DNA from 4 places in the Streptomyces sp. NPDC045956 genome. Region 3 is predicted to be linked to each of the others. Evidence: riboswitches for the same ligand, from Rfam matches in the RefSeq annotation. Region 3 holds a riboswitch; each other region holds the start of a gene.
What was found. Region 3 has a riboswitch for cyclic di-AMP ahead of AC07FV_RS23865 (M23 family metallopeptidase). Riboswitches for the same ligand answer to the same signal wherever they lie in the genome.
Positions count from the first base shown of each region.

Region 1 (7,073 bases), on a different contig from region 3:
CCGGCACCCAGGGCTTCCTGGTCGGGCTGGGCCTCGCGGTGCTGCCGGTGCCGCTGCTCCTGGCCGCCTTCCGCTGGCTGGACCGGGTCGAGCCCGGGCCCTGGCGGAACCTGCTGTTCTGCTTCGCCTGGGGCGCCTGCGCGGCGGCACTGATAGCCATCGTCGCCAACAGCTTCGCGACGCGGTGGATAGCGACCGCCACCGCGGACCCGTCCGGCGCGGACACCCTGGGCGCCACCGTCATAGCCCCGGTGGTCGAGGAGTCCGCCAAGGCCGCCGCCGTACTGCTGGTCTTCGTCTTCCGCAGGCGCGACTTCGGCGGCATCGTCGACGGTGTCGTCATAGCCGGCGTCACCGCCACCGGCTTCGCCTTCACCGAGAACATCCTCTACCTGGGCACCGCCTTCGGCACCGACCAGCTCACCGGCGGCAGCGGCATCGCGTCGGTCACCGCGGCGACCTTCTTCGTCCGCATCGTGATGTCGCCCTTCGCCCACCCGCTCTTCACCGTGCTCACCGGCATCGGCTTCGGCATCGCGGCGCTCTCCGCGGGCCGGCACCGCCTGCGCCGGGCCCTGCTCCCCTTGGCCGGCCTGCTGCTCGCGATGGGCGTGCACGCCCTGTGGAACGGCTCGGCCGCGTTCGGCGAGTACGGCTTCTTCGCCGTCTACGCGGCCTTCATGGTCCCGTCCTTCGGCCTGCTGACCTGGCTGGCGATCTGGACCCGGCAGCGCGAACTGGGCGCCGTGCGCGCCGAGCTGCCCGTGTACGTCCTGGCCGGATGGCTGTCGCCCGCGGAGCCGCACGCGCTCGGTTCGATGCGCGCCCGCCGCATCGCCCGGCAGCACGCGCGCCGGCACGCCGGGAAGGAGGCGGCGCGGACGGTGGCGCGGTACGAGGTGTACGCGACCTCGCTGGCGTTCCTGCGGCACCGCGGGCGGCGGGGCAGGGCGGGCGCCGATTTCGCCGTACGGGAGCGGGAGCTGCTGGAGGCCCTGTGGCAGCGGCGCGCCGTCGCCCGCCCGGCGCTGGACTACGCGGCCCGGGCCACGGCGCCGCCCGTGCCGCCCTGGCCGGGCTACGGGGTGTACGGGGCTGCGTACCCCGGCCCGGGGGCCTACGGGTACGCCCCCGGCGCACCGCTCCCCGCACTCTCACCGGGGCAGTACCACGCCCCTCACGGCTACCTCCCGTACGCCCCGCCCCACCCGCACCGCGGGTAACCCCTGCCCGCCCCGCCGGCCGCGGGCCCCAAGACTCCGTCCGTCAGAGCGACGCCCGCTCCAGCCGGGCGACCTCGTCCGGGGTGAGGGACAGCTCGGCCACCCCCAGCAGCGCCGGGAGCTGCTCGACCGTGCGGGCGGAGGCGATCGGCGCGGCCACCGTCGGCTGCGCGGCCAGCCAGGCCAGGGCGACCGTGGCGACGGGAGCGTCGTGGGCTTCGGCGATCTCGTCCAGGGCCGCCAGGACCCGCCGGCCCCGCTCGGTCTCCAGGTGCTTCGCCGCGCCGCCCGCCCGGGGGCTGTCGACGGCCGCCCCGGCCCGGTACTTGCCGGTGAGGAATCCGGAGGCGAGGGAGTAGTACGGCACGGCGGCCAGGCCGGACCGCTCCGCGAGGTCGCGCAGCCCGCCCTCGTAGGTGTCCCGCGAGACGAGGTTGTAGTGGGGCTGGAGCGCCACGTACCGGGCGAGGCCCTCGCGGTCGGAGAACTCCAGGGAGGCCGCGAGCCGCTCGGCGGAGATGTTGGAGGCGGCGATGTGCCGGACCTTGCCCGCACGTACCAGCTCGTCGAGCGCCCCGACGATCTCCTCCACCGGCACCTCGGGCTTGTCGAAGTGGGTGTAGTACAGGTCGATGTGGTCGGTGCCCAGGCGGCGCAGCGAGGCGTCGGCCGCCGCCTTGATGTTCGCGGCGGACAGGCCCGGGTACTCGGGGTGCTGGCTGACCTTGGTGGCGAGGACGACGTCACCGCGGTTGCCGCGGGAGGCGAGCCACTTGCCGACGATGGTCTCGGACTCCCCGCCGCTGTTGCCGTCGACCCACGCGGAGTACGAGTCGGCGGTGTCGACGAAGTTGCCGCCCGCGGCCGTGTAGGCGTCCAGGACGGCGAAGGAGGTGTCCTGGTCGGCGGTCCAGCCGAAGACGTTGCCACCGAGGGCGAGGGGGAAGACCTCGAGGTCCGAGGAGCCGAGCTTGCGCAGAGAAGTCATGTTCTGCGTCAACGGCCACGACGGAGCCGGTGATTCCGGGAGCGGGGCAAAAATCCCGCAAACCGGCAGCCCTGGCGTCGGGGGGTCGCCGTCAGGGCCGCCGGGGACCGGCGGGGCCGTGCACGGATTCGGTCAGGGGGTGAGGCCCTTGCTCTGCAACCAGGCCATCGGGTCGATCCCGCCGCCGTCGCTGGTGTGGACCTCCATGTGGAGGTGGGCCCCGGTCACGTTGCCGGTGGCGCCGACGCGGCCGATGACGTCACCGGTGGTGACCTTCTGGCCGACGCTGACGCTGATGGACGACTGGTGGGCGTACCAGATCTCGGTGCCGTCGTCGAGGGTCAGCACGGTCTTGTAGCCGTAGGAGCCCTCGTAGCCGGCGGACGTGATGGTGCCGCTGTGCACCGCCTTGAGCAGCGTGCCGGTGGGCGCGGCGAAGTCGAGGCCGGTGTGGTAGCCGGAGGACCAGTACGCGCCGGCCTGGCCGAAGCTGGAGGAGATCGTGTACGAGGAGGTCGGCAGGGTGTACTGCTTGGCCAGCTTCGCGAGCCGCTCGGCCTCGGCCTTCTTCGCGGCCTCCTCCTCCGCCTTCTTCTTGGCGGCGGCGGCCTTGGCCTCGGCCTCCTTCTCCGCCTTGGCGGCGGCTTCCGCGGCCTTCTTCTCGGCGGCGGCAGCGGCCTCGGCGGCGGCCTTGGTCTCGACCTGGGCCTGCTGCTGCTCGGCCTGCGCCATGATCCGGGCCCGCAGCGTCTCGCCGGCGTCGGAGGCACCCTCCGCGGTGTCGGCGGTCGCGGCCACGCCGATGCCGCTGAGCGGGGCGGCGGAACCCTGCGGCTCCGGCTCCTCGTCGTCCGAGATGAGCGAGCCGACGTTGGGCAGGTCGGGCATGGAGATGGACACCGGCGGCTTGCCGGTCTGCGCGCTGGCCATGCCGCCCGCGCCGACCGCGGCTATGACACCGACGCCGAGGACGGTGGAGCTGCGGGCGAGTCCGCCGCGCTGCTTGGCGACGCGGTGCCGGCCGCGCACGGGGCGGATGGAGTCCGCGGTGGGATTCCACTCCTCCCAGGGGCCCTCTTCGGTGCGGTAGCCGTCGTAGCCGAAGGTGTCGGTGTCGCGCGCGCTGGGCACGAACGGGGCCTCGGGGGCAGGCCGGTTGGACGCCACGTGGGCGTACTCCTTTCCTTCCTTCCGCCTACCGGGTTAGCTGACGGGTTCGGAGCAGGAAGGTCTCCTACGCGCGTATATCCGCCGTGTCTCCACGGCGTCGTACGAGCGATTCACCCCAAGGTGGTGGTTCCCCGGTTCCCTCGCGGGATTCGGCGCGTGCGCACGGAGCCGCCTTCTGTGACGGCTGGGACGACCGCGCTGCGTTATCGAACGTTAATAGACGCGGGGCCGAGATTCCAAGCTGTTCCTCTTGATCATTAACGAATCCGGGCGGGACGTACGCCTCAGGATCGGTGAAATCCGGGCGACTTGACCGCCCCTCAGTATTCCCCTTCACGCCACAAGTTTCTGACGGAGTGTCAGTCGTTATGCGCAGGGCGCTCACCAGATCACCGTTCGTGACAATGATCAAGGTCCTCGCGCGCGGGACGGCGTACGGCGAGGAGTGCCATGTCGTCCGCCATCCCGCCCCCGGAGTGCCGGCGCACGTCCTCGGCGAGGGCGGCGAGCAGTTTCCCCGGGTGCCGGAAGACGCAGCCGGCGAGCCGTTCGTACGGGTCGTAGAACTCGCCCCGCGCGTCCCGGGCTTCGGACAGTCCGTCGGTGTGCAGCAGCAGGGTGGCTCCGCCCGGGAAGGCGTCCTCCTGGGCCCGGTCGGGCCACACGCCCAGCTCGCCCATCCCGAGGGGCAGCGCCGACTCCCGGGCGGGGAGCGGGCGCAGGGTGCCGTCGGCGTACAGCAGCAGCGGGGGCGGGTGGCCTCGGTTCACGATCCGCACGACCCCGTCGCCGTGCGGGAGTTCGGCGAGGACGGCGGTGGTGAACCCCTCGAAGGCGTCCAGTCCGTTGCGCCGGGTGCCCTCGCGGGCCAGCGCCCGCTCCAGGCGCTGGGCCACCGCCTCCAGCGTGGCCTCCTGCTCGGCGGCCTCCCGGAAGGCGCCGATCACGACGGCGACGGCGGCCACCGCGCCCATGCCCTTGCCGCGCACGTCCCCGACGATGAGCCGGACGCCGCGCGCGCTGTCCTGCACCGCGTACAGGTCCCCGCCGATGAAGGCGTCGGCCTGCGCGGCCTCGTAGCAGGCGGCGATCTCGAAGCCGCCGATCCGTTCGGCGGGCTCGGGCAGCACGGCGCGCTGGGCTGCCTCGGCGATCTCGCGGACGCTGACGAGGCGCTCACCGGTGCGGCGGACGAAGGCGTTGACGAAGACCGCGAGGGCGGCCACCGTCGCGATGGTGATCAGCTCCGTGAGGGAGTCGACGTAGTGGGCGACGCCCTTGCTCAGTTGCAGCCCGACGACGGCGGCGACCACGGCGACACCGGTGAGCGCCGTGCCCCGCCGCGAGTAGAGGGGGGCGGCGACCAGCGGCGCGGCCGTGTAGAGCGGGCCGGCCGTGAAGTATCTCGGGGTGAAGATGTCGTACAGGATGGCGACGACGATGAGCAGGACCGGGAGCAGGCGCACCAGGCGGCGCCCGTACGGGGTCCTCGGGGGCCGTTCGGCCTGGGTGGGCGGCGCCATCGCCTCGGTGCCGAGGCCCGGGTCGGGCGCGGGGTCGCCGGGGAGCCGGCCGCCGGCCCTGGCGTACGCTCCCTCGTCGTCCACGTGACCTGGCCGCACCACTCGTCTCCCGCCGCCCCGAACCTCCGCGCCGCTTGCCGTCCCGTGTCCAGGTTTCCCGGATCGGGGGCGGGCGGCGAGCCGTGAGGGCCGACCGGGTGAACGCACATCAACGCACCTGAACGCACCGAAGGCCGGAATCCTCAAGGGATTCCGGCCTTCGGTTTCAGTAGCGGGGACAGGATTTGAACCTGCGACCTCTGGGTTATGAGCCCAGCGAGCTACCGAGCTGCTCCACCCCGCGCCGTTGTGTCTCCACTGTACGTCATCGCGGGGGCTGAATGCACATCCGTATCCCGCTACCCCTCCAGATGGCGGTTGGGAGCCTTCGCGCGCTCCTCGTACTCGGGCAGGACGACGACGGTGGCACCCCCGGCGGTGAGCACCCCGCCGCCGTCCGCGCCCGGCACGAAGGTGTCCGGCTCCCGCCAGGCCGTGACCACGCGGCGCACCCCGGCGTCGAGGATCAGCCGGGCGCAGGGCGCGGGCCGGGAGGCGCGGCGGGCGCAGGGTTCCAGGCTGCTGTACACCGTGGCGGTCGCCAGCCGGGCGTCGGCGGGGTCGGCCTTGGCGAGTGCGGCCTCCTCGGCGTGCACGACGGGGTCCCCGCCCTCGCGGGAGTGCCCCCGCGCCAGCTCGGTCCCGTCGGCGGCGACCACCACCGCCCCCACGCTGAACGCCGTCCCGGACGGCGGGCACAGCCGCGCCAGCTCGCAGGCGAGGGCGAGCCAGTGCCGGTCGGCGGCGGTCACCCGGTCTCCGGCGCCCGGGGCGGTCGGCAGGTACCGCGTCAGTACGACGTCCTCGATGCGCCGGGACTCGACCAGCCGCAGCCGGCCGCGCTGGTAGGCCCCGGGACCGAAGAGGCGGGGCGCGTCCGGGTCGCCGACCAGCAGGGGGGCGAGGACGAGCTGGAGTTCGTCGGCGAGTTCCTGGCGCAGCAACTGGGTGTGCACGGTCCCCCCGCCCTCGACCATGAGCCGCCGCACTCCCCGCTCGTCGTGCAGGTGCTCCAGCGCCGCCCGCCAGTCGAGCGCCTCACCGAGCGGCACCACGTCGGCGGCGAGCCCCAGGGACCGGGCCCGCCGGGCGCCCCGGTCCGTCGTGAGGAGCAGCTTCTCGCCCCCGGTGTGCCAGAACGCTGCCGCCGGGTCCAGTTCCCCGGTGGCGCTGACCGTCACCTTGAGCGGGTACGCGGCCTTCCCGGCCGCGATCCGGGCGCCTCGCCGCTCGGCGGAGTTCACCAGCAGCCGCGGGTTGTCGGCCCGGATCGTGCCGGCACCGACCAGGATCGCGTCGACGGACGCCCGTACCTCGTCGACCCGGTCGAAGTCGGCCGGGGAGGAGAGCAGCAGCCGTTCGGGGCCGGTGTCGTCCAGGCAGCCGTCGAGGGAGACGGCGGCGGAGAGCAGGACGTACGGGAGGGGCATGGGCGTACTCCGGTGGGGCGGGGCGGCGGGTTCCGGCGGGGCAACCCTAGGCGCCCCGGCACTCCCCGCCGGGCGGCCGGGGCACGTTGATGGCGAGGACGGCGGTGTCGTCGTCCACGCCGGTGCCGAGGGCGTCGAGCAGGTCGCTCAGGGCCTGGACCGTGCCGGACGCGGTGGTGGGGGCCAGGGAGCGGGCGAAGTCCACGAGCGCCTCGTCGCCGTAGCGGCCACCGGGCTGGTCGGTGTGGGCCTCGGTCAGGCCGTCCGTGTAGAGGAGCAGGGTGTCGCCGGGTTCCAGGCGGACGGTGGTGGTGGCGATGTGGGCGTCCGGCAGGACCCCGACGAGCTGGCCGCCAGGGGTGGGCAGGTAGTCGGCGCTGCCGTCGGCACGCAGCAGGAGGGCCGGCGGGTGCCCACCGCTGGCCAGCGTGATCCGGAAGGAACCCTCCTCGCCGACGGGGGTCAGCAGTCCGAAGATCACCGTGCAGAACCGCGGGTCGTAGCCGGTGTCCTCGTGGTTCAGGACGGTGTTGAGGTTGCGGAGCACGGCCGCGGGGTCGGGGTCGTAGACCGCCGCGGCGCGCAGGGTGTAGCGGGCCAGGGAGGTGATCGCGGCGGCGGCGGCGCCCTTGCCGCACAC
Region 1 is NZ_JBWKKZ010000017.1:16,055-23,127, forward strand. It holds gene AC07FV_RS32950 (PrsW family intramembrane metalloprotease) at 1-1,223, shown strand, start outside; gene AC07FV_RS32955 (aldo/keto reductase) at 1,267-2,211, opposite strand; gene AC07FV_RS32960 (M23 family metallopeptidase) at 2,344-3,378, opposite strand; cyclic di-AMP (ydaO/yuaA leader) riboswitch at 3,389-3,546, opposite strand; gene AC07FV_RS32965 (PP2C family protein-serine/threonine phosphatase) at 3,771-4,988, opposite strand; tRNA gene AC07FV_RS32970 (tRNA-Met) at 5,174-5,247, opposite strand; gene AC07FV_RS32975 (dihydrofolate reductase family protein) at 5,303-6,433, opposite strand; gene AC07FV_RS32980 (PP2C family protein-serine/threonine phosphatase) at 6,480-7,073, opposite strand, start outside.
Region 1: it holds a riboswitch for cyclic di-AMP, as region 3 does, so the genes downstream of both, AC07FV_RS32960 (M23 family metallopeptidase) here and AC07FV_RS23865 (M23 family metallopeptidase) in region 3, are expected to answer to the same signal.

Region 2 (7,073 bases), on a different contig from region 3:
GGAGACCGTGCACCGGCTCGGTCCGGGCGACAGCGCGCACTTCGACTCGCTGACCCCGCACCGGATCGCCGCCCAGGACGCCGACGGGGTCGAGCTGCTCTTCGTCCACACGCTGTTGCAGAGCCCGTCCACGGCGCTCTGCCTGGGCCCGGCCGCCGCGCCGCCCCACCCCACCCCTGGAGAGACGCCATGAAGATGCAGGACAGGTTTCCGCGGGCCGTGTGGGTGCGGCTCTTCATCTACCTGGTGGTGGGCCACCTCTTCGCGGCCTTCATCTACCTGCTCTTCGAGGTGGGGGCCGGCAGCCGGTGAGGGGAGCCCTCAGTCCAGCATCCGCTCGCGCAGCCGCTCCCGGGTCTCCGGGGTGACCCGCAGGCCCTGCTCCAGGTAGGCGTCGACTCCGCCCCAGGTCTGCTCGACGGTCTCCAGGGCCGCCGCGAGGTACTCGGCGCGCGCGTCGAACAGGGGGCTGAGCAGCTCCATGACCTCGGGGGAGTAGGCGGAGGCGGCGGAGCTGCTGCGCCGCACCTTGTAGCGGCGGTGCGTGGCGTTCGACTTCAGGTAGTCCTCGACGATGGCGTCCCGCTCGACGCCCAGGGCGAGGAGGGTGATCGCGATCGACAGGCCCGCGCGGTCCTTGCCGGCCGCGCAGTGCATCAGGGCCGGGACGCTGTCCTCGGCGAGCGCGTGCAGCACCCGTGAGTGCTCCGCCGTGCGCTCCTTGATGATCAGGCGGTAGGAGCCGATCATCCGCTCGGCGCCCTTGTCGCCGGCCAGGATCTCGCGGAGCTGGTCCAGGTCGCCGTCGCGGACCATCTTCCAGAACTCGGCGCCGTCGGCCGGGTCGCTCAGCGGCAGGTTGACATTGCGCACGCCCGGCAGCTCGATGTCCGGCCCTTCGAGCTTCTGGTCGGCCGCGTTGCGGAAGTCGAAGATCGTGTGCAGGCCCAGCGAGGCCAGGAACGCGGCGTCCCCTCCGGTGGCGTGTGCCAGGTGACCGCTGCGGAACAGCACTCCCTGTCGCACCCGCCGTCCGTCCACGGTCGGCAGGCCGCCCACGTCACGGAAGTTGCGCACACCGGCCAGCTCGGGTTCGGTCGACGGGACCTGCTGCGTCACGAGGGCTCCTCCCACTCCGCCCCGTCGGCGCTGCTCGCCGCCGGGCTCCACTCGAAGATACGGCACGGGCCCGCGCCATCGGTGGCCGAGACGTCCGACAGTGGACTACCTGGGCCTTCTGTCCGTATTGGTGTGTTGGTTCCAACTGGTGCGGAAATAAAAGGGGCTGGAGGGGCGGCGCGTGAGCAGCGTCATACCCGTGACGGTGCGTTGCTCGTCATGTCCACGTAATGCGGCCGGTTTTCAAGGACCTTTACCCGCGTCGACCTGTCGCGCTTCGACGGAGGGTGACCGGCGATTCCCATAAAGGATCATTTGGAACACCGGTCGGCGCAACCCGGCGCTTGTCGCTGCGCGTCCCGGTCGCTTACGTTCACCACCGATCCGGACGGACGCCTAATCCTGCCGCCGACCGGAGCCCGCACTCATCGACCACCCGTACACGGCAGGAGCGGGGGACCCACAGGTATGACTGCCTGTTCCGGTTCCCGGAACGGCTTGGGGTAAAGCCGCGTCCCGACGCGGCCGGGCATCTCCAGCTCGCACCCGACAGCTCACCTCGCAGGCGCCGGAGAGGAATTCGCCATGCCCGCGAAGGGTAAGCACCGCCGTACCAGGGCCATGCGCCTGACCCGCGCCATCGCCGTCGCCGGAACCGGTGGCGCCGCGCTCGCGCTCCCGCTGATGGGCGCCGCCGGGGCCCACGCCGCTCCCGCGCAGTCCGCTTCCGAGAAGCCCGTGCAGTCCGTGCAGTCGGTCACCGCTTCGGCGAAGAAGGCCGCCGGCGCGGAGAAGAACGGCGACGCGCGGACGTACACCGTGAAGAGCGGTGACTACCTCTCGAAGATCGCCGACGAGCAGGACGTCGACGGCGGCTGGAAGCAGCTCTACGCGGACAACCGCGAGGCCGTCGGTTCGGACCCGTCGCTGATCCACCCGGGTCTGAAGCTCGCCGTCGACGGCCGGGCCGCCCAGTCCTCCGCCCCGTCCTCCTCCGCCCCGTCGGAGAAGCCGGCCACCGAGAAGCCCGCCGCGGCCGAGAAGCCGGCCCCCGCGAAGGCCGAGCCGGCCGAGAAGACCTCGGATGCCGCGAACAGCTCCGCCGACTCCGCCGACTCCTCGAACACGAGCCCCCAGTCCGCCGGCAGCGGCTTCGTCTCGCCCGTCCCGAGCGGCACCCTGGGCACCCCGTACCACCAGACCGGCAGCATGTGGTCCAGCGGCTACCACACCGGCACGGACTTCGTCGTCCCGACCGGCACCTCCCTCAAGGCCGTCGGTGCGGGCACCGTCGTCTCCGCGGGCTGGGGCGGCGCGTACGGCAACCAGGTCGTCATCCAGCTCGCCGACGGCCACTACGCCCAGTACGCCCACCTGTCCTCCCTCTCCGTCTCCGCGGGCCAGTCCGTGACGGCGGGTCAGCAGGTCGGCCTCTCGGGTGCCACCGGCAACGTGACCGGCCCGCACCTGCACTTCGAGATCCGCACCTCCCCGGACTACGGCTCGGACGTGGACCCGGTCGCGTACCTGCGCTCCCACGGCGTCTCCCTCTGACGAGGAACTGACGCGCCCTCCCGCGCCACCGAAGGCCGGACCCCGATCGCCGGGTCCGGCCTTCGGTGTTCTGTGTTTTCCGGACCGGGCGTATTCCTGAATTGGCGAACACTTTAGGCGTGGTCTTTCTCACCGCCCGTCAACCCTTTCCTACGGTCGCGTAGGTCACATTCGAAGGTGAATCATGGGCCGACGTGGCAGACGATTCGAAGAGTGACAACGAAACAGTGATCGGGTCGTACGTGGCGCTGGGGGACAGCTTCACCGAGGGCGTCGGAGACCGGGGCCCCGACGGGTCGTTCGTCGGCTGGGCCGACCGGTTCGCGGTCCTGCTCGCGGACCGGCGCCCCGAGGGCGACTTCACGTACACGAACCTCGCCGTACGCGGCAGGCTGCTCGACCGGATCGTGGCCGAGCAGGTGCCGCGGGCCGTCGAACTCGCCCCCGACCTGGTCTCGTTCTGTGCGGGCGGCAACGACATCATCCGGCCCGGCACCGACCCCGACGAGGTGGCCGAGCGGTTCGAGCGGGCGGTGGCCGCGCTGACGGCCGCGGCCGGCACCGTGCTGGTGACGACCGGCTTCGACACCCGCGAGGTGCCCGTCCTCAGGCGCCTGCGCGGCAAGATCGCCACGTACAACGGGCACGTCCGGGCCATCGCCGACCGGTACGGCTGTCCCGTGCTCGACCTGTGGTCGCTCCGGACCGTGCAGGACCGCAGGGCGTGGGACGCCGACCGGCTGCACCTGTCGCCGGAGGGACACACGCGCGTGGCGCTGCGCGCGGGCCAGGTCCTCGGCCTGCCCGTCCCGGCCGACCCCGACCAGCCCTGGCCGCCGCTGCCGCCGCGCGGCGCCCTGAACGTCCGCCGGGACGACGTCCACTGGGCCCGCGAGTTCCTGGTCCCGTGGATCGGCCGCCGGCTGCGCGGCGAGTCCTCGGGCGACCACGTGATCGCCAAGGGGACGCTCTCGGCGGAGGACATCAGGGGCCGGATCGCGGCGGTGGCCTGACGGCGGAGGAACGGCGTCCGGCGTCCGGTGGTCCCGGGCTACGGGGTCCGTGGGCCCCGGCCCGGGTCCGGGCGGGGTCTATGGCTTCCGGCGGGGGCGGGCCACGGGGCCGACGGTCGCGTCGGCGGGGGACGGGCCGGGCCGGCGCCGGGGTGTCGTCAAGGCCGCCCGCTCCAGACCCAGTTCCCGGGCGAGGGCCTCGTCCATCCACTCCTGGGCCCGGGCCCGCGACACCGCGCCCCCGTAGGAGGTCAGCTGCACCGCCAGTCCGTCCAGCAGCGCGGTCAGGCGCAGCGCTGCGGCGTCGGGCGCGGAGCAGTGGAACTCGCCGGCGGCCACACCCTCGGCGATGACCGCGGCGATCGCCGCCTTCCACTGGCGGTCGAGTTCCAGCGTGACGCTCCGCAGCGCGGGCTCGCGCAGCGCCACCGCCCAGCCCTCGATCCACAGCCGCCAGCCCTTGGCCTGCCCGGTGGGGGCGTACCACCGCACGGCCGCCCGCAGCCGGCGCAGCGCCGACGTGCGGCGGCCCAGCAGCCTGCGCAGATGAGCGAGATCGTCCTCGGCGGCGTGGGTGAACGCGGCGGCGACCAGCCTCTCCTTGGTGGAGAAGTGGTAGAGCACCAGCGCGTTGCTGACGCCGAGCGCGGCGGCCACGTCGGCGATGCGCAGCGCCGCCACCCCCCGCGCCGATATCTGCTCGATGGCCGCGCGCAGCAACTCCTCGCGCCGCTCCGCCACACTCAACCGGACTCTCGCCACGCCGTCACCCTATACAGGCCCCGGACGTGCGGTGAGGGCCGCGGCTCCGGCCGGTCAGCCGGCGGCGGCCCCGGCCACGCCCCCGCGCCCCGCATCGGGAACGTCGCAGGAGTCCTTGAAGCCCTGGCTGGTCAGGCCGAGCGCCGCGTTGATCCGGGAGCGCAGGTTCTCGACGGCGACCATCGCCGTCAGCTCCACGAACGCGGGCTCCCCCAACCGGGTCCGCAGCCGCGCGGCGAGGCCGTCGTCGACGGTGGGAGGGGTCGCCGTCATCGCCTCGGCGTACTCCATGACGTCCCGCTCCGCCGGCGTGTAGGCGTCGCTCTCCCGCCACACCGGCACGTCGTGGAGCTTGCGCCGGTCCATGCCCCGTTCGGCGTTCTCCCAGTGGCCGAAGTCCATGCACCAGGAGCAGCCGATCGAGGCCGCCGAGGCCATCACCGCGAGCGCCTTGAGGTCGGGGTCCAGCTTGTTCCACTTGGCCACGGACTGCTCGAAACGCAGGTCGCCGAGGAGCACACGCGGGTTGTGGGCGAGCGCCCTGGCGGGGTCGAGGACCTTGCCGTAGGTGCGCCGGGAGTACCACTCCGCGAAGCGCAGGAGCAGGGTCCGGGGAGGGGTGAGCGATACGCGGGCCATGGGGGCCGCCTTCCTGACCGTCGGTCGTGCCGCTGTGCGGCGGGCGCTCCGGCGGGGCGCCCTCACCGGTACGACGGACGGAGGGAACGCTGATGTGACATCCGGCGTTCGTGTGATGTCGGACGAGACGATAATGAGAGCCTGACCTATTCCACCTGGAGGTACCGTGGCCGGTTTCCGTTCCCCGAGCGGGCTCAGCGCACCGCGGCCCGCCGCCTTCGGCGCGGACCCGAGTGGTGAGCGTATGGCGCGCATCCGCAGATCGCCGCACTTTCGCGACGGCGTCTTCCAGAATCCCGGCGGCACCGCCCGGACCCGCCCCTCCGGATCGGCCCGCGAGTTCGCGAAGACCTACTTCGACCGGGAGTCGCGGGTCAAGCGCGCCCCGCGGGGCACGGTCCCGGTGCACGCCACCACACTGGCCGACCTCGCCCGCCCGCCCGCCACCGGGCTGCGGCTGACCTGGACGGGGCACTCCAGCGTGCTCGCCGAGATCGACGGGCAGCGGGTGCTCTTCGACCCCGTCTGGGGCGAGCGCTGCTCCCCGTTCCCCTTCGCCGGCCCCAAGCGACTGCATCCGGTCCCGGTGCCCCTGGCCGCGCTGGGCCCGGTCGACGTGGTCGTGATCTCCCACGACCACTACGACCATCTGGACATGCCCACGATCAAGGCGCTGGCGGGCACGGACACCCTCTTCGCCGTGCCGCTCGGCGTCGGCGCGCACCTCGAACGCTGGGGCGTGTCCGCCGACCGGCTGCGCGAACTGGACTGGCACGAGTCGACGCGCGTCGGCGGACTCACCCTCACCGCCACCCCGGCCCGCCACTTCTGCGGACGCGGCCTGCGCAACACCCAGCACACCCTGTGGGCCTCCTGGGTGGTCGCCGGCGAGGAGCACCGGATCTACCACAGCGGGGACACGGGCTACTTCGACGGCTTCCGGGAGATCGGCGCCGCGCACGGCCCCTTCGACGCCACGATGATCCAACTGGGTGCGTACTCCGACTTCTGGCCGGACATCCACATGACCCCCGAGGAAGGCGTACGCGCCCACCTCGACCTGCAAGGGGGCCGCCCCGGCGGCGTGCTGCTGCCCATCCACTGGGGGACCTTCAACCTGGCACCGCACGCGTGGGCGGAGCCGGGGGAGTGGACGAACGACGCGGCCGAGGAGGTCGGTCAGGCGATGGCGTTCCCGCGGCCGGGGGAGCCGTTCGAGCCGGCGGGGAAGCTGCCGGTGGAGGCGTGGTGGCGGGCGGTGTCGGGCCCGATCGCGCACCCGTGGCGGCGTCCCCGGAGCACCGAGGGCGCTGCCGGGACGAACAGGGGTGATCTCGACCTCGCGGGGGAGCGGTGACGTCGGGCGGGGACGAGAGGGGAAGGCCGGTGCGGAGAGCACCCTGCCGAACGGGCAGGGCGGGGAAGGACCGCGAGTGAGGTCTCCTCGATCGATGGCCCTCACGATGTGTCCGTGGGCGACCGGCGCCGCCGTCCCCTGAAGCCGGGGCGGCTCCGCACGACCGCCCGCCTCAGGCGCCGGGCGACGGAGGCGTCGGGAACGGTTGCGGGGGATCACCGTCCGGCGAGGTGTCCCGTACGGCTCCCGGGGTCGTGCCGGGCCCCGGCCCCGCGAGCCCGGCGACGAAGTCGCCGACCATGGCGATCTGCACGTCCACGGGAAACCGTCCGGGGTCGAAGAGAGCCTGAACGTCCCGGAGGGAAGGATCATCTCGAACATCGGGGACGACCCGGTGATCATGGATCTGGACGCGTTCGTCGGGCCGCGTCAGAAGATGCTCACTGACGGGACGCTGACGGAGTTCTCCGAGTGGGAGGTCTCCGCGCGGACGCAGATCTCCGGATCCGTCGCCCACCGGTTCAGCGAGTACCGCAAGTCGGGTGTCCGGGACGGAGCGCGCTTCGAGGGGCACGGCCACAAGACCACCCAGTTCCTGCGCACCCGGGCAGGCTGGAGGATGTCCTCCA
Region 2 is NZ_JBWKKZ010000002.1:4,465-11,537, forward strand. It holds gene AC07FV_RS05755 (helix-turn-helix domain-containing protein) at 1-193, shown strand, start outside; gene AC07FV_RS05760 (DUF6126 family protein) at 190-312, shown strand; gene AC07FV_RS05765 (tyrosine-protein phosphatase) at 322-1,119, opposite strand; cyclic di-AMP (ydaO/yuaA leader) riboswitch at 1,543-1,702, shown strand; gene AC07FV_RS05770 (M23 family metallopeptidase) at 1,705-2,673, shown strand; gene AC07FV_RS05775 (SGNH/GDSL hydrolase family protein) at 2,901-3,686, shown strand; gene AC07FV_RS05780 (TetR/AcrR family transcriptional regulator) at 3,765-4,448, opposite strand; gene AC07FV_RS05785 (carboxymuconolactone decarboxylase family protein) at 4,503-5,087, opposite strand; gene AC07FV_RS05790 (MBL fold metallo-hydrolase) at 5,254-6,444, shown strand; gene AC07FV_RS05795 (hypothetical protein) at 6,617-6,763, opposite strand; gene AC07FV_RS05800 (hypothetical protein) at 6,845-7,073, shown strand, end outside.
Region 2: it holds a riboswitch for cyclic di-AMP, as region 3 does, so the genes downstream of both, AC07FV_RS05770 (M23 family metallopeptidase) here and AC07FV_RS23865 (M23 family metallopeptidase) in region 3, are expected to answer to the same signal.

Region 3 (7,073 bases):
TGGCCATGCCGACCGCGATGCCGGAGGCGCCGTTGACCAGCAGGTTCGGGAAGGCGGCGGGCAGCGCCACCGGCTCCTGCTCCTGGCCGTCGTAGTTGGGACCGAAGTCGACGGTGTCCTCGTCGATGGACTCCGTCATGAGGCTGGTCGCCTCGGCCATCCGGCACTCGGTGTACCGCATGGCGGCCGGCGGGTCGTCGTTGCCCAGCGAGCCGAAGTTGCCGTGGCCGTCCACCAGGGGCACGCGCATGGAGAAGGACTGGGCCATGCGCACCAGGGCGTCGTAGATGGACGCGTCGCCGTGGGGGTGCAGCTTGCCCATGACCTCGCCGACGACACGGGCGCACTTCACGTAGCCGCGCTCGGGCCGCAGACCCATCTCGTTCATCTGGTACACGATGCGGCGGTGCACCGGCTTGAGGCCGTCGCGGGCGTCCGGGAGCGCACGGGAGTAGATGACCGAGTACGCGTACTCGAGGAAGGAGCCCTGCATCTCGTCGACGACGTCGATGTCGAGGATCCTCTCCTCGTACGCGTCGTCGGGCGGCGGGGTCTTCGTGCTACGGCGGGCCATCGCTGCCGGCTCCTTGCTGAAGCGTGAACGGTGATCTGACGCGGTCCATTGTGGACCGCGGCACTGACAGCGACCGACCAGGACCCGTCACGGGCTGCCCGGCCCGGCGCTGCCCGCAGGGTACGCCCTCGTCCCCGGCGGACCGCCAACCCCGTTCTCGCTCTCGGCGTAGGAGGTGCGGGAACTTCACCGGTGGCCCGCACGCTTGCATACAGTGGCGGGACCGGCGGAATTCCGCAGTTCCGCCCCATGAATCCACCGAGATTCCGCGAGCGAAGGGACGTACATGCCCATGGGTCACACGGCCACAGCCCAGGCAGACTCCGGCGGCCTGACAGCGACCGAGCACCGCCTGGCCAACGGCCTGCGCGTGGTGCTCTCCGAGGACCACCTGACCCCGGTCGCGGCGGTGTGCCTCTGGTACGACGTCGGCTCGCGCCACGAGGTCAAGGGGCGCACCGGCCTGGCTCACCTCTTCGAGCACCTGATGTTCCAGGGCTCCGCCCAGGTCAAGGGCAACGGTCACTTCGAACTGGTGCAGGGCGCCGGTGGCTCGCTCAACGGCACCACCAGCTTCGAGCGCACCAACTACTTCGAGACCATGCCCGCCCACCAGCTGGAGCTCGCCCTCTGGCTGGAGGCCGACCGCATGGGCTCGCTGCTCGCCGCCCTCGACGAGGAGTCGATGGAGAACCAGCGGGACGTCGTCAAGAACGAGCGCCGCCAGCGCTACGACAACGTCCCCTACGGCACCGCGTTCGAGAAGCTGACCGCCCTCGCCTACCCGGAGGGCCACCCCTACCACCACACGCCGATCGGCTCGATGGCCGACCTGGACGCGGCGACGCTGGAGGACGCGCGCGCGTTCTTCCGCACGTACTACGCGCCGAACAACGCGGTGCTCTCGGTCGTCGGCGACATCGACCCCGAGCAGACCCTCGCCTGGGTCGAGAAGTACTTCGGCTCCATCGCCTCGCACGACGGCAAGCAGCCGCCCCGGGACGGCTCGCTGCCCGACGTCATGGGCGGGGAGGTGCGCGAGGTCGTCGAGGAGGAGGTCCCGGCCCGCGCCCTGATGGCGGCCTACCGCCTGCCGGAGGACGGCACGCGCGCGTGCGACGCGGCCGACCTCGCCCTCACCGTCCTGGGCGGCGGCGAGTCGTCCCGGCTGTACAACCGGCTGGTGCGCCGCGACCGCACGGCCGTCGCCGCCGGCTTCGGTCTGCTGCGGCTCGCGGGAGCACCCTCCCTGGGGTGGCTGGACGTGAAGACGTCCGGCGACGTGGAGGTGCCGGTCATCGAGACCGCCATCGACGAGGAGCTCGCCCGGTTCGCCCAGGAGGGCCCGACCGCCGAGGAGATGGAGCGCGCCCAGGCCCAGCTGGAGCGCGAGTGGCTGGACCGCCTGGGCACCGTCGCGGGCCGCGCCGACGAACTGTGCCGCTACGCGGTCCTGTTCGGCGACCCGCAGCTCGCCCTCACCGCCGTGCAGCGGGTGCTCGAGGTCACGGCGGAGGAGGTGCAGGAGGTCGCCAAGGCCCGCCTGCGCCCCGACAACCGCGCGGTGCTCGTCTACGAGCCCACCGCCCCCGCCGACGTGAACGACGCCACCGACGAGAACGAGGAGGCGGCCAAGTGACCGAGCTCGCCACCATGGAATTCCACCAGCAGCCGCAGGCCGGCGAGCCCAGGCCGTGGGCGTTCCCGGCACCGGAGCGCGGCAGCCTCGACAACGGCCTGACCGTGCTGCGCTGCCACCGTCCCGGCCAGCAGGTCGTCGCCGTGGAGGTCCTGCTCGACGCGCCCCTGGACGCCGAGCCCACCGGTCTCGACGGCGTCGCCACCATCATGGCGCGGGCCTTCTCGGAGGGCACCGACAAGCACTCCGCCGAGGACTTCGCCGCCGAGCTGGAGCGCTGCGGGGCCACCCTCGACGCGCACGCCGACCACCCCGGCGTCCGGCTGAGCCTGGAGGTGCCCGTCTCGCGCCTCGCCAAGGCCCTCGGCCTGGTCGCCGACGCCCTGAGGGCGCCCGCGTTCGCGGACGGCGAGGTCGAACGGCTGGTCCGCAACCGCCTCGACGAGATCCCGCACGAGCTGGCCAACCCAGCCCGCCGGGCCGCCAAGGAGCTCTCCAAGGAGCTGTTCCCGGCCGGGACGCGCATGTCGCGCCCCCGCCAGGGCACCGAGGAGACCGTCGCGAGCATCGACTCCGCCGCCGTACGCGCCTTCTACGAGAAGCACGTCCGGCCCGCCACGGCCACCGCCGTGGTCGTCGGAGACCTCACCGGCGTGGACCTCGACGCGCTGCTCGTGGAGACGCTGGGCGCGTGGACCGGTTCCGCCGCTGAGCCCCGTCCGGTGCCGCCGGTGACCGCCGACGACCGGGGCCGGGTCGTCATCGTGGACCGCCCCGGCGCCGTCCAGACGCAGCTGCTCATCGGCCGCACCGGCTCCGACCGGCACGACCGCGTGTGGCCCGCGCAGGTGCTCGGCACGTACTGCCTCGGCGGCACCCTCACCTCGCGCCTGGACCGCGTCCTGCGCGAGGAGAAGGGCTACACCTACGGAGTCCGGGCTTTCGGGCAGGTCCTGCGCTCCGCGCCCGACGGGACCGGCGCCGCCATGCTGGCCATCAGCGGCTCCGTCGACACCCCCAACACCGGTCCGGCCCTGGAGGACCTGTGGACGGTGCTGCGCAAGCTCGCCGAGGGCGGGCTCACCGACGCCGAGCGTGACGTCGCCGTGCAGAACCTGGTGGGCGTGGCGCCGCTGAAGTACGAGACGGCGGCCGCCGTCGCGAGCACGCTGGCCGACCAGGTCGAGCAGCACCTGCCCGACGACTACCAGGCGACGCTCTACCGCCAACTCGCCGCCACGGGCACCGTGGAGGCCACGGCGGCGGTCGTGAACGCCTTCCCGGTGGACCGTCTGGTGACGGTCCTCGTCGGCGACGCGGCACAGATCAAGGAGCCGGTCGAGGCGCTCGGCATCGGTGAAGTCACCGTGGTGGCGGCCGAGTAGCGGTACGCGCGTGGGGCCCTGGTGACCGGAGTGTCACCAGGGCCGCCGTTTGTCCGAATTGAGGGAGAGGCTGCCTGTCTGCGCTGTGGCATGCGCTACAAAAAGCCGGTTGCGTTTGAGGATTGAAGACAACCGCGTTTAGCGTCTTCCGGGCTGTTCGTCAGGCAGTGCGCCGCACCCGCGGCACCGGACAGTCATCGCCGAGTCCCCGTACGGCGCGAGCCAGGGGAGCCGGGGACCCACCGTAGTCCCTGGGGTGAATCGGACGCCCGCGCGTGCCGCGAGGGGGTCCGTAGGAGACCTTCCACCTCCGAACCCGTCAGCTAACCCGGTAGGCGAGAGGGAAGGAAAGGACCAGCCACTACATGGCGTTCACGCGCGCCGCCGGCAAGCACCGCCGTCCCGGCCGGATGCACCGCACCACCGCCCGCGCGGCGGGTGTCGCGGCCCTCGCCACCACCGGCGTCGTAGGCACCCTCGCGGCTCCGGCGCTCGCCGCCGAGCCCCAGGTCGAGCAGAGCGGGCTCACCCCGGTCATCAGCATCGGCGACTCCCTGGCCGACGAGATCGACGCCCAGGCCGCCGCGCAGAAGCAGGCCGCCCTGGACGCCGCCGCCCGTGAGGCGGCGCAGGAGGCCGCGCGCGAGCGGGCCGCCCAGGCCGCCCAGGAGGCGCGCGAGGCCAAGGAGCGCGCCGCGCGGGAGGCGGAGCGCAAGCGTCTCAACACCTTCGTCACGCCGATCACCGCCTCCTACGTCTCCACCGCCTACCAGGCCGGCAGCTCCCTGTGGTCCTCCGGCAGCCACACCGGCATCGACTTCCACGCCTCCACCGGCACCTCCGTGCACGCGGTCGGCGTCGGCACCGTCGTCGAGGCCGGCTGGGGCGGGGCGTACGGCAACCAGGTCGTGCTCAAGATGCACGACGGCACGTACACGCAGTACGGCCACCTGTCGTCCATCGGTGTCTCGGTGGGCCAGTCGGTCGACGCGGGACAGCAGATCGGCCTGTCCGGCGCCACCGGCAACGTCACCGGACCGCACCTGCACTTCGAGGCCCGTACGAGCCCCGAGTACGGCTCGGACATGGACCCCGTCGCCTACCTCCGCTCCCACGGCGTTAACGTCTGAGGACGGCGTGAACGTCTGACGACGACCTGAACGTCTGAGGACGTCGGGAACGTCCGACGACGACGTGAACGTCCGACGACGGACGAACGGTACGCGAAAGCCCCGGCTCCCCGAGTCGGGGCTTTCGCATTTCCGGAGTGTTCCCGGTGTGGCCGTTGTCCAAAAAGTGTCCATGAAATCCACATCGCCGTCGGAATTCCCGCCGCATTGGCCTAGAGTCGCTGAACACGCGTCAATCGTCGACGTTTCCCGGGGATGAAGGCGGAGGTCGGGCATGCGCATTCCGGCGCACTCGGTGTGCACGGCGATCCGGGACGACATCGTCTCCGGTGTCCACGGGCGCGGCAGCCGCCTCACCGAGGAACTCCTGGCCCGTCGCTACGGCGTCTCCCGGGTCCCCGTCCGGGAGGCACTGCGCACGCTGGAGGCGGAGGGGTTCGTGGTCACCCGGCGGCACGCGGGCGCGTGCGTCGCGGAGCCGACCGAGCGGGAGGCGGCCGACCTGCTGGAGACGCGCACGCTCCTCGAACCCCTCGGCGCGTCCCGGGCCGCCCGGCGCCGCACCGAGGCGCATCTCAAGGTCCTGCGCGGCCTGGTGCGGCTCGGCCAGGAGCGTGCCAGGCAGGGGAGCAGCGACGATCTGCGCTCGCTGGACGGCTGGTTCCACGAGACCCTCGCCCAGGCCGCCGGCAGCCCCTCCCTGACGGCGTTGCTGACCCAGCTGCGCCACAAGATCGCCTGGCTGTACGCCGTGGAGGCCGCGGCCGACCCGGTGGAGTGCTGGGCGGAGCACGGCGCGATCGTCGACGCGGTGGCCCGGGGCGACGGCGAGCGCGCCCGGGCGCTCATGGCGCTGCACGCCGAACGGTCGGCGCCGGCGCACCGCCTGCGCTTCGCCGCCGGAGGCCAGGCGGCGGACCGTGTGAGGAACCCGCAACGTGCCGTAAACATGTCGGGTCTGCGTTATTAACATGAGCGCCGTATACAAAGACAGGGGAATTCGAGGGGGTGATTTCCGCTGCCCGCGAAAAGCGAATACCCCCGCCAGGAGTGGTGCAGAGAAAAGGCCCGCCCGGAATTCCGGGCGGGCCTTTCTCGGTGGTGCTGCCGTCGGTCAGACGGTCTCGGGAAGCTCTTCGAGACCCTCGGAGACCAGCTTCGCCAGCCGCTCCAGGGCGGCGTCCGCGCCCTCGGCGTCGGAGGCGAGCACGATCTCCTCGCCGCCCTGGGCGCCGAGGCCGAGGACGGCCAGCATGGAGGCCGCGTTGACGGGGGAGCCGTCGGCCTTGGCGATCGTGACCGGGACGCCGGTGGCCGTGGCGGCTCGGACGAAGATGGAGGCGGGGCGGGCGTGGAGACCCTCGGCCCAGCCGACGTTGACGCGGCGCTCAGCCATGTGATGCTGCCCTTCAGGTGTTCAGGGGTCTGGTGTTGTCTAGACCACTCTTGTCTAGACCAGTTTCCCACATCGTGAAGCGTCCCGGGACGGCTGTCCGCAGCCCCGCGTGGTCGTCGGACCGCGGCCTCGGCCCGACCTTCCGTCCTCCACAGACTGCCTCGCGCCGTTGTCGTACGCGAGCCGTACTCTGGGGCCCATGCAGACCTCGTCGGACCGGCACGAGTACCCCGCCCACTGGGAAGCCGACGTGGTGCTGCGCGACGGCGGCACCGCGCGCGTCCGCCCCATCACCGTTGATGACGCCGAGCGCCTGGTCAGCTTCTACGAGCAGGTCTCCGACGAGTCGAAGTACTACCGCTTCTTCGCGCCGTACCCTCGCCTGTCCGCCAAGGACGTCCACCGCTTCACGCACCACGACTTCGTGGACCGGGTGGGACTCGCGGCCACCATCGGCGGCGAGTTCATCGCCACCGTACGCTACGACCGGATCGGCGCCGGCGGAACACCCGCCTCCGCACCGGCGGACGAGGCGGAGGTCGCCTTCCTCGTCCAGGACGCCCACCAGGGGCGTGGCGTGGCCTCCGCGCTGCTGGAACACATCGCCGCCGTCGCCCGCGAGCGGGGCATCCGCCGCTTCGCCGCCGAGGTGCTGCCCGCCAACACCAAGATGATCAAGGTGTTCAGGGACGCCGGGTACACCCAGCAGCGCAGCTTCGAGGACGGCGTGGTCCGTCTGGAGTTCGACCTCGAACCGACCGACCGCTCGCTCGCCGTGCAGTACGCGCGCGAGCACCGCGCGGAGGCGCGTTCCGTCCAGCGGCTGCTGCAACCCGGCTCCGTGGCGGTCATCGGCGCCGGCCGCACCCCGGGCGGCGTCGGGCGCAGCATGCTCGGCAACATCCGCGACGCGGGCTACACCGGCCGGCTGCACGCCGTGAACAAGGCC
Region 3 is NZ_JBWKKZ010000009.1:110,445-117,517, forward strand. It holds gene AC07FV_RS23850 (DNA gyrase/topoisomerase IV subunit A) at 1-574, opposite strand, end outside; gene AC07FV_RS23855 (M16 family metallopeptidase) at 861-2,213, shown strand; gene AC07FV_RS23860 (M16 family metallopeptidase) at 2,210-3,598, shown strand; cyclic di-AMP (ydaO/yuaA leader) riboswitch at 3,787-3,951, shown strand; gene AC07FV_RS23865 (M23 family metallopeptidase) at 3,964-4,728, shown strand; gene AC07FV_RS23870 (GntR family transcriptional regulator) at 5,003-5,698, shown strand; gene AC07FV_RS23875 (HPr family phosphocarrier protein) at 5,843-6,124, opposite strand; gene AC07FV_RS23880 (bifunctional acetate--CoA ligase family protein/GNAT family N-acetyltransferase) at 6,324-7,073, shown strand, end outside.

Region 4 (7,073 bases), on a different contig from region 3:
CTACAACCAGTACAACTACTACCTCTGCCACGAGGCGGACTGGCTGAGCTTCGCGCAGACCCAGCACGCCACCCACGACTGGATCCGCGCCCACCTCACCGACGACAAGCCCCTCATGCTCTCGGAGTTCGGCAGCGCGTCGGACCCGGAGCGGCCGGGCCGGCAGGCGGACTGGTACACGCAGGTGCCCGGGGTGCTCAAGGACCTGGAGGGGGTGAAGGCCGCCCTCCAGTGGAACTACCGCGACCCGGGACCCCACTGCGACCTGGCCGTGGCGGGCGACCGGTCGTGGGCGGCCCTGCGCGAGGCGGCCGCCGACCCGCACCTCAACCAGCCGCGGGGCTGACGGGGGCGGGGGCCGCGGGCGGTCACCCCGCGAACTCCGGCCCCCGCACCACGGCGCGCCCCCGCCGGTACCAGCGCCAGGCGACCGTCCTGGGCCCGTCCCGGTAGGGGGCCGTGCGCGCGCCCCCTCCCGCCAGCCACGCCCGGACGTCGGCGACCGTGTGGCTCCGCCGCACGATGAGCCGGGCGATGCGGTACCGCTCGTCCCGGTCGGAGCTGAGGGCGTGCCGCACGGCGGTCGCCGTCTCGTACCCGGCACGGGCCGACGAGGCCCGTACCCGCGCGCTGTTGTAGCCGTGCGGGTAGGCGAGATGGCGGACCGGGTGTCCGAGCACGTCCTCCAACACGGCCTTGGAGTCGCGCAGTTCGCGGGCGAGCCCCTTGGCGGACAGGGTGTCGAGCTGGGCGTGGGTGACGGTGTGGCTGCCGATCTCCATGCCGGAACGTTCCAGCTCGGTCACCGTGTCCAGGGTCATCATCGGAGCGGGCGGCAGCAGACTGCGACCGCCCGGTGCGATGGCCCCGGTGGTGAGGTACGCGGTGGCCGGCAGCCCGCGCCCGGCCAGCGCCTCGGCCGTGGGACCGGGCAGGTCGGCGAAACCGTCGTCGAAGGTGAGCAGGACGGGCCGGGCCGGCAGCACCGCCCTCCCGGCCAGTTGGTCGGCGAGCGCACTGATGGTGACGGGCGTCCGGCCGCTGTCGACGATCGCGTCCAGGTGCGCCGCGAACTCCTTCGGGGAGACGGTGAACTCGGCGATCCAGCCCGGCGGGTCGTCCATCACCGCGTGGTAGAGGAAGACGGGTATGTGCCCGGCCGCCGCCCGTACGCCCCCACGCGCCCCGCGCGCCTCTTGCACCCCGCGCGCCTCTTGCGCCCCGCCTGCTCCCGCACCCTCGTTCATCCCGCCTCCCGTCCGATCGTGCGCAGGGCGTGACGGGCGCGCAGGTAGCCGACGGGCCCGTACAGCATGCCCCGCAGCTGGAGCCGTGCCAGGCGCCGCGGCCAGGGATGCGTACGGGAGTCGTGCCCACCCGGCGCCCCCGCCGCGCGGCCCGCCCCACCGGCGGCGGGACCACCGGCCCAGGTCGCGTCGGCCTCGCGCGCCCCGGCCGCACGGACGGCGGTCAGCGCCCGCGCGTGCGCGAGCCCGCCCGGCACCCGGGCGAGGAAGGCGGGCAGCAGCGCGGGCCGGTTCACCAGGATCGCCGTGAGGTAGGCGGTGAGGCCGGCGCCGTAGCCGTAGGCCTGGGTCTCCAGGTCCCGCCAGGTCTCCCGGTGGTGGTGCCAGACCAGGGCCGAGGGGGTGTAGCGCAGCCCGTGCCCCTGGGCGAGGACGCGGACGAAGCCGTAGAGGTCGTCGCCGCCCCGGGCCCGGGTGCCCGCGCCGGTCGCCGGGTCGAAGCCGCCGACCGCGCGCAGCACCTCCGTGCGGAAGGCCATGTTGGCGCCGGAGCCGAAGCGGCCCGCGGTGAACGGGAACAGCGGCTCGTCGGCAGGTGGGCGCCGGGGATCGTAGGTCCGGGGGGCGAAGCCCTTCGCGAAGCCGCCGTGGCTCTCCAGCAGCACCTGGGCGGGGGTGCCCAGCCGCGCGGGCAGGATCAGCCCCGTGGCGCAGCCCAGGCGCGGGTCGGCGGTGAAGGGCGCGGTCAGCTCGGTGAGCCAGCGCGGGTCCGCGACCACGTCGTCGTCGGTGAAGGCGACCACCTCGGCGCGTACGGCCGCCAGCCCCCGGTTGTGCGCGCTGGCCAGCCCGGGGACCGGTTCGCGGACGTACCGCACCCGCTCCCCGTACTTGCGCTCGACCAGGTCACGGGTCTCCGCGGTCAGCGGGGCGTTGTCGACGACGACGATCTCGAAGTCCGGGTGGTCCTGCGCGAGCAGGGAGTCCAGCGCGCGGGCGAGCTGGTCCGCGCGTTCCCGGGTGGCGACCACGACGGCGGCGGACGGCGGTGCGGGCAACGGCCCGGGCGTCGCCCCGCCGGGCACCTCCCGGGCGAGCGCCGCCAGCACCTCCGTGGGACCGGCGCCCTCGGGGACCTCTGCAAGCAGCGTCCCCACCGGCCGCCCCGCCCGCCTGACCAGGAGGAACACCACCCCGGACGTCACCGGCGCGCTGCCCGGCCCCGGTCTCAGCACGGGGCCCCCGTCGCCGAGGTCCAGCTCGGCGACCTGCACCGGCCCGATGCTCAGGAACTCCGCGATCTCCCGCTGTGTCTCCTGCCGCGCACGCCGTGCACCGGCCATGCGCCCACCCCCTCGTGGTTGCCCTTGGTCATGACCGGCGCAGCCGGGCCGCACCCCTGAGCGTCCGTACCGCCAGCGAGGCCAGCCGGGGACGGTCGCGCACGAAGCCGTGCGCGCGGCGGGCCGGTTCGCGGCCGAGCCGGTGCAGCGCGGCGCCCGCTCCCGGGCGCGTGGCGGCGCCCTCGTACACGGGCAGACCACCGGTCCTGAGCGCGTCCTTGTACTCCGCCGCACCCCGGCCCAGGTCCAGCAGACCGATCCCCGCGGCGGCGGCCGCCTCGGCCATGCGCAGATGCAGGACCAGCCCCGGCGAGTACTTGGCGAAGGACGGGTCGTAGGCCGGGAACCAGCACGCCAGGACCGTCGCCGAACGCAGCCCGAAGTGGGCGGCGACCGGCCGGCCGCCGGCGTAGAGCACGGACAGCGTGCCCGTGCACTCCGGTGCCCGGGTCTCGGACAGCCGGGCCACGAGCCGGGTGATCCACTCCCGCGCGAACCGGTCCCGGCGCCCCGTCCTGCGGTACTGCGCCGACTTCCACTCCATCAGCGTGCGCAGGGCGGCCGGCTCGCGCTCGTCGAACACGAAGCGCACCTCCCCGACCTGGCGGCCGAGCCTGCGCTCCTTGGCGAGCGTGGTCTTCAGGAACTTCGGCGACCGGACGCGCAGCGCGCTCTCGTACGCCTCGTACCCCTCCGCCACGTCGACGACGTACGTGGTGTGCTCCTCCGCCGCGAACGGGACGAACAACGCCTGGTCCGCCTCCAGGTTGTCGAAGGCGAAGCTCGACAGGGAACAGGCCCTGAGCAGCCGGCGGGTGTCCGGGACGAGTCCCTCGCGCAGCACCGCGCCCTGGCAGTCCGAGACCCCGAGCCCGATCGCCCGGCCCTGGCCCAGCGCACCGCGCTCGTGCGGCAGGAAACCGGCCGCCTCGCCGCCCTCGTACACCACGGCGACCCGCGCCCGCGGCCGTACCCGGCCCACGACGTCGGTGAACTCCGGCTCCATGAAGGGATTGCGGGGCGCCGCCGACTTGGCGCGCAGCTCCCGCCAGTGCTCCCGTTCCCCCTCGCCCAGCTCCTGTGGCCTGAGCACGCGCACACGTCCGCCGTTCAACCCGACCCCCCGATCAAGTCCCCCTGGACAAAAGGAAGGTACCCCCCGGGGGGCCCGGCCGGTAGGCGGCGGGCCATCTTGTTGCCAATCGGTGCACAGGCCTTGAACCGGCCTTAGGGGAGATGTGCCAGGTTCCGGACACGAACGTGCGTCCTCGCGCGTACTTGCGCCCTACTCGTGCGCACTCGTGCCGTACTCGCGCGTCCTCGTTCGGATGCGATCGCGGGTGAGTCGGACAGGTCCGGTGTCCGTATTCTCTGATCATGGACCGCACCGCGTATTCACTCGTCGCCACCGACCTAGACGGCACGCTGCTCCGCGGCGACGACACCGTCTCCGACCGGTCGCTGGCCGCGCTGGCACGGGTGGCCGAGGCGGGTGCGCGGCACCTGGTGGTGACCGGGCGGCCGGCCCCCCGGGTCCGGTCCCTGCTCGACCGTCTCGGCTGCACGGGGCTCGCGGTGTGCGGACAGGGCGCGCAGGTGTACGACGCCGGAGCGCACCGGATGCTGTGGTCGGTCACCCTGGACCGGGAGCTGGCCGAGACCGCGCTCGGCAAGATCGAGGCCGAGGTCGGCCAGGTGCACGCGGCCGTCGACCAGGACGGCGTCGACGGCCTCACGCTCATCGAGCCGGGGTACCTGATGCCCCACCCGACGCTGCCCGCGGTGCGGGTCGAGCGGCGGGACGAACTGTGGGAGGCGCCGATCAGCAAGGTCCTGCTGCGCCATCCCGACCTCGGCGACGACGCGTTGGCGGCGACGGCGCGCGCGGTGGTCGGCTCCCTCGCCACGGTCACGATGTCCGGGCCCGGGACGGTGGAGCTCCAGCCGTGCGGCATCACCAAGGCGACCGGCCTGGCGCTGGCCGCCGAGCGCCTCGGGCAGAGCCGGCGGCGGACGATCGCCTTCGGCGACATGCCCAACGACATCCCGATGTTCCACTGGGCCGCCCGCGGTGTCGCCATGGCCGACGCCCATCCCGAACTCAGGGCGGTGGCGGACGAGGTCACCCTCACGAACGAGGACGACGGCGTGGCCGTCGTCCTCGAGCGGATCTTCGGTACCTCCTAGGCCGCCGCCGCGGGGGCACCCCTCAGTACGGCTCAGTACGCGCCGAAGACGTTGTCCATCGAGCCGTACCGGTCGGCCGCGTAGTTGCAGGCGGCGGTGATGTTGGCGACCGGGTCGTACGGGTCCCAGGAGGTGCCGGGCACGTGGTACGCCTGAAAGGTCGGGTCGATCACCTGGAGCAGGCCCTTGGACGGGGTGCCGTTGATGGCGTTAATGTCCCAGTTGTTGATGGCGAGCGGGTTGCCGGAGGACTCCCGCATGATGTTGCGGTGGATGCCCTCGTAGGAGCCGGGGATGCCGTGCTGCGCCATGACGTCGAGCGACTCGCGGATCCAGCCGTCGAGCGTGTTCGGGTACGTGGTCGCGGTGGTGGCGGCGGCCGGGGCGGCGGCCGGGGTGGCCGCGGACGCGCCGGTGGCGCCGATGAGCGGCAGGGCGAGCACGGCGGCGCCGGTACCGGCGACGGCGAGCTTGCGGGCGATGCGGGCGGTCCGGGCGTGACGGTTCTGACCGTTGGCAGACATGCTTGAGTCCCTCTCCATACGCCTGCGAGGTGAGCTGTCGGGTTCGGGCGGGGAGGTGCCCGGCCGCGCCCTGACGGGTACGGCTTCACCCCGAGCCGCTCCGGTGGTGACCGGTGCGGCGACTTACCTGGGTCCCCCGCTCCTGCCTGCGAGTTTGTTGGTGGATGACTGTGTGTCCGGGCGGTGGCAGGATTCGGCGTCCGCCCGACAGGCCGGGAACGTATGCGAGAGCACATGTCCGGAACAAGTGCAGGAATCACCCAACGCGCCTGTTGACCTTGATCTGGGGTGTTTGGGGTGCTTGATCCTTTGCGTCTGCCAAGCCTCAACTGGCTTGCGGGGCAAAGGGAGGGCACAGTCGGCGACGCGGTTGCTCACAGGGGGGACGGAGTGAGCCAACTCACGGGGCTCAACAAGAACGGCAAATCGGGCATTAGTCCCAACTGGGCGCCAACCGGCCGTGGGTGGGGGGCGCGGTGCGGGACGGCTCATCGGCCGGCCGCCGCCCCGACGGCGCCGGCCGTCGCGCGCTCCCCTCGTGGGGGCCGCCCTCCGCGTCCCGCCCCGTCCGGTGTTCCCGTGCACTGTGGGGGCATCCGTTCGGCACGGGAGGGGGTGTGCCGAGTGGGTGACGTTCTCGGAGTGCGGGCCGTTGGGAGGGGTGATGGGATCTTCCGTGGCGGCTCCCGGCCTGCTCGTGTTCCGGGCCGCGTCCCTCCAGCGATGTCGATCAATATCTGCTCATATCGCCTGATCAAAAACTTGCCGCGCCTGATCCGATACCGACCGGCCTGTAACGGTGGGCGCTAGCGGTGATCGAAACGTGACCGGATACGCTGACTTGAGTGGTGGCAGCGACCTATCGACAAACCAGGTAATCGCCAGTAGACACCAGCAGACAGGAGACCCCTCGTGACCGTCGTCGGGCCGTTCGGGCTGAGCGTGCGGGACCAGGCTCTGGAAGCCGATGTCCAGGCCGGATTGGTTGCTGTCGAGGAAGGGTTGCTCGAGGCAACCAAGAGCGAGGTGCCCTTCATCACGGAGGCCGCCCAGCACCTGGTGCGAGCGGGAGGCAAACGGTTCCGCCCGTTGCTGGTGATGCTCGCGTCCCAGTTCGGCGACCCCTACGCCCCCGGCATCGTGCCCTCGGCGGTCGTCGTGGAGCTGACCCACCTCGCCACGCTGTACCACGACGACGTGATGGACGAGGCCGCCGTACGGCGCGGTGTGCCCAGCGCGAACACCCGCTGGGACAACTCGGTCGCGGTCCTCACCGGTGACTTCCTGTTCGCCCGCGCCTCCCAGATCCTCGCCGACCTCGGCCCCGAGGCGGTCCGCGTGCAGGCCCTGGCCTTCGAGCGGCTGGTGACCGGCCAGATCCTGGAGACGGCGGGCCCGCAGGACGGCCGGGACCCGGTCGACCACTACCTGGACGTGCTGGGCGGCAAGACGGGATCGCTGGTGGCCGTCTCCTGCCGGTTCGGCGCGATGATGTCCGGCGCCGACGAGACGGTCGTGGACGTGCTCACCCAGTACGGCGAGCGCCTCGGGGTCGCCTTCCAGCTCGCGGACGACGTCCTGGACATCGCCTCCGACTCCCACGAGTCGGGCAAGACGCCCGGCACCGACCTGCGGGAGGGCATCCCGACCCTCCCGGTGCTGCGGCTGCGCGAGCGGGCGGCCCGGCTGGGGCTGGCCGAGGACGTCGCCCTGTGCGAGCTGCTGGACTCCGACCTGAGCGACGACGCCCGGCACGCGGAGGCGCTGCGCCT
Region 4 is NZ_JBWKKZ010000016.1:69,187-76,259, forward strand. It holds gene AC07FV_RS32590 (glycosyl hydrolase) at 1-346, shown strand, start outside; gene AC07FV_RS32595 (polysaccharide deacetylase family protein) at 369-1,124, opposite strand; gene AC07FV_RS32600 (glycosyltransferase family 2 protein) at 1,244-2,590, opposite strand; gene AC07FV_RS32605 (GNAT family N-acetyltransferase) at 2,619-3,683, opposite strand; gene AC07FV_RS32610 (HAD family hydrolase) at 3,968-4,777, shown strand; gene AC07FV_RS32615 (transglycosylase SLT domain-containing protein) at 4,810-5,301, opposite strand; cyclic di-AMP (ydaO/yuaA leader) riboswitch at 5,307-5,474, opposite strand; gene AC07FV_RS32620 (polyprenyl synthetase family protein) at 6,214-7,073, shown strand, end outside.
Region 4: it holds a riboswitch for cyclic di-AMP, as region 3 does, so the genes downstream of both, AC07FV_RS32615 (transglycosylase SLT domain-containing protein) here and AC07FV_RS23865 (M23 family metallopeptidase) in region 3, are expected to answer to the same signal.